DNA from 2 places in the Shewanella maritima genome. Region 1 is predicted to be linked to the other one. Evidence: predicted binding sites of a transcription regulator. Region 1 holds the regulator's gene; the other holds the start of a gene.

Region 1 (3,202 bases):
ACCCGCCATGATTTTTAGAAGGGTTGATTTACCTGAGCCGTTTAGACCAAGAACACCAATTTTTGCTCCAGGGAAAAAGCTTAACGAAATATCTTTAAGAATTTGCTTTTTCGGAGGGACGATTTTGCCCACTCGCAGCATGCTATATACGAATTGCGCCATGAGGTTGTTATATCCTTTTTATCTAGATGGGCTAAGTTTACGCGATAAGTTCAACAACTCAATAATAAATCCCTTGGAAAGCGATGCGCTTATCGCTGTGGTTTCAATAGGCAATCAAGCATGAATCGTTTTGAATTTAAAACACAGTGAATTTCATGTTATTTGGGGTGTGATTCAGCTCACTTGCAGAGTAGAATACCGCGCAACCCTATATATAAGAACTTGCTTGGAGTTAACATGCTTAAAAAAGCGATGAACATTGCCGATTATGATCCTCAGTTATTTAAAGCGATCGAAGACGAAACGCTTCGTCAAGAAGAGCACATCGAGCTAATTGCTTCTGAAAACTACACCAGTCCACGCGTAATGGAAGCGCAAGGTTCTCAGCTTACCAACAAATATGCAGAAGGTTACCCAGGCAAGCGTTACTACGGTGGTTGTGAGTATGTTGATACCGTTGAAACTCTAGCTATTGACCGTGTGAAAGAGCTATTTGGTGCAACTTACGCCAATGTTCAGCCGCATTCTGGTTCACAAGCTAATAGTGCGGTATTTATGGCGCTGCTTCAGCCAGGTGACACAGTTCTAGGTATGAATCTAGCTCACGGTGGTCACTTAACTCACGGCTCACCAGTAAACTTCTCTGGTAAGCTTTACAACATCATCCCTTACGGTATCGACGAGTCAGGCAAAATCGACTACGACGAAATGGAAAAGCTAGCTTTAGAGCACAAGCCTAAGATGATGATTGGTGGTTTCTCTGCATACTCAGGTATTGTTGACTGGGCGAGAATGCGTGAAATCGCTGATAAAATTGGTGCTTACCTATTCGTTGATATGGCGCACGTTGCTGGTTTAATTGCAGCTGGTGTATACCCAACGCCAATCCCACACGCGCACGTTGTGACGTCAACTACCCATAAAACGCTAGCTGGCCCACGCGGTGGTATCATTCTTTCTGCAGCAGACGATGAAGACTTATATAAGAAGCTAAACTCTGCAGTATTCCCAGGTGGCCAAGGTGGCCCACTAATGCATGTTATCGCAGGTAAAGCGGTTGCATTTAAAGAAGCGTTAGAGCCTGAGTTCAAAGTTTACCAACAGCAAGTGGTGAACAATGCTAAAGCTATGGTTGAAGTGTTCCTTGAGCGCGGTTACAAAATCGTTTCTGGTGGTACTGACAATCACCTAATGCTAGTTGACCTAATTGGTCGTGAGCTAACAGGTAAAGAAGCTGATGCAGCGCTTGGTAGCGCCAACATCACAGTAAACAAAAACTCAGTGCCAAATGATCCACGCTCACCGTTTGTGACTTCTGGTATCCGTATTGGGTCGCCAGCAATCACTCGCCGTGGCTTTAAAGAAGCTGAGTGTAAGCAGCTAACAACGTGGATCTGTGACATTCTTGATGATGCACAAAACCAAGATGTGATTGACCGTGTTAAAGCACAAGTGCTTGAGCTATGTGCTAAGTTCCCGGTTTACGCTTAATCAGCGCAATCATGCGTAGGGCGCTTGTGCTTTAGGTGCTTATGCTTTAGGTGCTTTTGCATAACGAGATAGAGGCGCAGTTTTTAGCCTTTCACCTTAACCTACTGCTGTAAATAAGATAAACTTCAATGGCCGCTAATGTTAGAGGCCATTTTGTTTTTCTGCGGAGGCACAATGCATTGCCCATTTTGTAGCGCGACAGATACTAAAGTTATTGATTCCAGATTAGTTGCAGACGGCCATCAGGTTAGACGCCGCCGTGAGTGTATGGAGTGTCACGAGCGATTCACCACTTTTGAAGGGGCGGAGCTGGTGATGCCACGAGTGATTAAGCAAGACGGCACTCGTCAGCCATTTGATGAAGAGAAGCTCCGCGGCGGTATGCTGCGCGCGGTTGAGAAGCGTCCAGTGTCAATGGATCAAATTGAGCAGTCACTGAGTAAAATCAAATCTATGTTACGTGCTACAGGCGAGCGGGAAGTCAACTCAGAGATGATAGGTAATCTAATGATGGATCAGCTGATGTCATTGGATAAAGTTGCCTATATTCGTTTTGCTTCTGTTTACCGCGCATTTGAAGATGTTTCCCAGTTTGGTGAGGCCATCGCTAAGCTACAAAAGTAGTGCCGGCACAAGAATAATCTCTTCTTAATATAGTTACTAGGACGTTCAATGCCCACTTGGTCGACATTCGACATGCAAATGATGACCCGTGCTATGCAGCTTGCTGAGCGCGGTCGCTATACCACTCGCCCAAACCCTTGTGTTGGCTGTGTGATAACCAAAGGCAACACTATTATTACCGAGGATTATCACAAGGTGGCAGGGCAAGGCCACGCCGAAGCGAATGCGCTCAACACTCTTAAACAACAGCAAGTTAGCGCGCAGGGCGCGACGGCGTATGTCACCCTTGAACCTTGTAGCCATTATGGGCGCACGCCGCCATGCGCCGAGGCCTTAATTAATGCAAAAGTCGCCAGAGTGGTTGTTGCAGTATTAGATCCCAATCCACAAGTTGCAGGTCGCGGCATCAATATGCTTGAACAAGCGGGCATTCGAGTTGATGTGGGCTTGTTTGAAGCACAGGCTTATGCAATAAACCGCAGCTTTATGAAGCGCATGAAAACGAGCTTGCCTTGGGTGACAGTTAAGGTTGCCACCAGTTTAGATGGCAAAACTGCATTGAGTAATGGTGTGTCTAAATGGATCACTGGCCCAAAAGCTCGGCAAGATGTGCAGCGCCTGCGTGCTCAGCACTGCGCGCTTATAACAGGCGTCAACACTGTCACTATGGATGATCCAAGTCTCAATGTGCGTTATGACGAGTTAGGTAGCCTTAAAAATTCCCTTCATGAAACACAGATTCACCAACCGCTTAGGGTTGTGCTAGACACCCACGCGAGCTTAACGGCAGAATATCGGTTGTTTGCAATCGACTCCCCCATCTTGCTGGTGACTACAAAACCTTACCCTGAATTAGTAAAAAGCCAACTTCCATCACATGTCTCTGTTTTCAAGGCGGATTTAGATGATAAAGGTCGCATTAACT
Region 2 (3,202 bases), 1.2 Mb from region 1:
CTTTGGTTGATAACACCGACCTTATCTGCCGCGATGCGTTAGGAATTACCTATAACCCACTTTCTGGCGTCTTTAAGTACACACCTAGTGTCGATGTTAACTATATGATTGCGACGCAAAAGGTTGACTAACCTTCTACATAAATTCGCTATACATCAAATATAGTACTCGTACTGTATAACTTAACAATCGCACATCAATAATACATTAATGTGCGATTTGTTTTGGGCGCTAAGGAATTAATAATGCAAACAAACAGTAACAATGAAATACAAGGTGTACTTTTTGACCTGGATGGCACGTTAGCCGATACCGCCCCAGATCTTGTTGCTGCGCTCAACGATGTATTACTCGATAACCAACTGCCGACAAAACCTCTTGAACAGTTAAGGTTCGCTGCATCACATGGCAGTTTGTTCCTAGTAAAAACGGCGATGCCTCACGCTGATGAAACTTTGCAGCATACGCTTCAACAACAAATGCTTACTCGCTATCACCAAATCAATGGCTCACACGCTAAGTTATTTGCGGGTATGGGTGAATTACTCGATAGTTTAGATGCTAAGCAAATTCCCTATGGCATTGTGACCAACAAACATGCCCGTTTCACCCGCCCTCTAATGGCAGCACTAGGGTTAACTCAACGCTGTCAGACAATCATTAGCGGGGATACTACCAAGTTCCCTAAGCCTAACTGTGAACCTATGCTACTTGCCGCGCAGCAATTGGGTATCGACCCTGAACACATCTTGTATATAGGCGATGCAGAGCGCGACCTAGCGGCCGCTCAAAACGTTAACATGATTGGCGGCGTTGCCTTATGGGGTTATTTGAATGAAACAGATACACCTGATGAATGGCCTGCGCGATATCGCTTCGGATCAGCACAGGACTACCTGGCGCTATTCAAGTAGCCTTATTAAGGTAAATAGTTCAGCGCTAGTTTTGCATTGCTATCGCAGCTCTTCTGCTCAACCTTGGGTAATTTCAAAGTCGTCAATTTGACCAAGCTCTAATGTTAGTTTGTTACTTTTCAGTGGACTCATTGTCTAACAGATGTGTTTTTGTTTGGGCAACGTATAGTTCCCAAGTTGCTAGATAAATTTAAAGCGAAATCAAGTTTGAGAAAGACTGCTTAAAATTTTGCCGATCAAATTTGTGAATGGTGTTTATTTTAGCGATCAATCCGTTCTAATTTTAATGTTAAAAATCTGTTGCATTCGCAGAATATGCCTGTAGCTCTGCCCTTTAGCAAACCTGCATAATTAAGCGAATAAACATCCTCAACTTATCCACAGGATGTTATCGAAATTGCAGCTTGCAAATCCGCTAAAACCTCACTATCTTGTATCATTAATTTCTAACAGCACTATATCTTGTGTGTTGCTGTTGATGGAATACACTACACTTAGGGTTAGGTTAACCATAAAAATCCCAATATATATGGGGTGCGCTTAAAGTTTAACCGCTTGTTAACCCAGAGCGTGAATATTAAGGCGACAATAATAGATAACTGGACTCAACTATTACTGATCGCGTATTTGATCAACACAAAACTGCACCAGCAGATATTGATAATAAAAACCAAGGCAAATCCTTAATGAATAGCAACATGATGGTCACTAAACGTAGTGGCGAACGCGAAACTATTGATCTAGATAAAATCCACCGAGTGATCACTTGGGCGGCAAAAGGACTCAACAACGTCTCAGTATCAGAAGTGGAGTTACGTTCTCACTTACAATTCTTCGACGGCATTCCTACCGAAGCTATCCACGAAACCATTATTAAAGCAGCTGCAGACTTAATTTCTCCGGAATCACCTGATTACCAATTCCTTGCCGCTCGCTTAGCTATTTTCCATCTACGTAAAAAAGCATTCGGTCAGTTTGAGCCACCGAAGTTGTATGACCATGTGACTCAATTAGTTGAGATGGGAAAATATGACCAACATATTCTTGCCGATTACACCCGTGAAGAAATAGATACTTTAGATAGTTACATTGATCACTGGCGCGATATGAACTTCTCATACGCTGCGGTTAAACAACTTGAAGGTAAGTACCTGGTTCAAAACCGCGTGACCCAAGAAGTTTATGAAAGTGCTCAGTTCCTATACATGCTGGTGGCAGCTTGCCTGTTTGCAAAATACCCAGCTGAAACGCGCCTTAAGTATGTAAAAGATTTTTACGACGCCACATCGACATTTAAGATCTCACTGCCTACGCCAATTATGGCTGGTGTGCGCACCCCTACTCGCCAATTTAGCTCATGTGTACTCATTGAATGTGATGACAGCCTGGATTCAATTAATGCAACAGCGTCATCAATCGTTAAGTATGTGAGTCAACGCGCTGGTATTGGTATTAACGCAGGTCGCATTCGTGCGCTTGGTAGCCCTATTCGTGGCGGCGAAGCATTCCATACAGGTTGCCTACCTTTTTATAAGTACTTCCAAACCGCAGTTAAGTCTTGCTCGCAAGGCGGCGTGCGCGGTGGTGCAGCAACGCTGTTCTACCCAATTTGGCACTTAGAAGTTGAGTCGTTACTTGTTCTTAAAAACAACCGTGGCGTTGATGATAACCGCGTACGTCACCTTGACTATGGTGTGCAATTAAACAAGTTAATGTACCAACGCTTAATCCAAGGTAAAGACATTAGCTTGTTCAGCCCATCAGACGTACCTGGCCTTTATGATGCATTCTTTGCCGATCAAGCTAAGTTTGAAGAGCTTTACGTAAAATACGAAGCAGATGAGAGCATTCGTCGTAAGGTGCTAAAAGCAGTCGATTTGTTCTCACTTATGATGCAAGAGCGTGCCTCTACAGGTCGTATCTACGTACAAAACGTTGACCACTGCAATACTCATAGCCCGTTTGACCCACAAGTTGCGCCAATTAAGCAATCGAACTTGTGTTTAGAAATTGCGCTGCCAACTAAGCCACTTAACAACATCGACGATCCAAATGGTGAAATTGCCCTTTGTACGTTATCTGCACTTAACCTAGGTGCAATTGAAAACTTAGATGAAATTGAAGTGCTAGCCGACCTTGCTGTGCGCGCGTTGGACAATCTACTTGATTACCAAGACTACCCGATTAAATCGGCGCACCTTGGTTCAATGAATCGCCGCACCTTGGGTATAGGTGTTATTAACTTTGCAAACTATCTTGCTAAAAATGGTAAGCGTTACTCAGATGGC

Evidence for each region. The regulator NrdR, encoded in region 1, represses ribonucleotide reductase genes. The targets are predictions, from matches to a motif close to AAACACNANATNTNGTGTTT.
Region 2: nrdA (class 1a ribonucleoside-diphosphate reductase subunit alpha) is a predicted target of NrdR. The motif match lies at 1,365-1,384, and genes of this name have one in related genera.

What each region holds. Positions count from the first base shown of each region.
Region 1 is NZ_CP036200.1:1,247,933-1,251,134, reverse strand. Features, by position in the region: gene ettA (energy-dependent translational throttle protein EttA) at 1-162, opposite strand, end outside; gene glyA (serine hydroxymethyltransferase) at 400-1,653, shown strand; gene nrdR (transcriptional regulator NrdR) at 1,828-2,277, shown strand; gene ribD (bifunctional diaminohydroxyphosphoribosylaminopyrimidine deaminase/5-amino-6-(5-phosphoribosylamino)uracil reductase RibD) at 2,326-3,202, shown strand, end outside.
Region 2 is NZ_CP036200.1:69,911-73,112, forward strand. Features, by position in the region: gene ubiG (bifunctional 2-polyprenyl-6-hydroxyphenol methylase/3-demethylubiquinol 3-O-methyltransferase UbiG) at 1-131, shown strand, start outside; gene EXU30_RS00455 (HAD family hydrolase) at 246-914, shown strand; gene nrdA (class 1a ribonucleoside-diphosphate reductase subunit alpha) at 1,601-3,202, shown strand, end outside.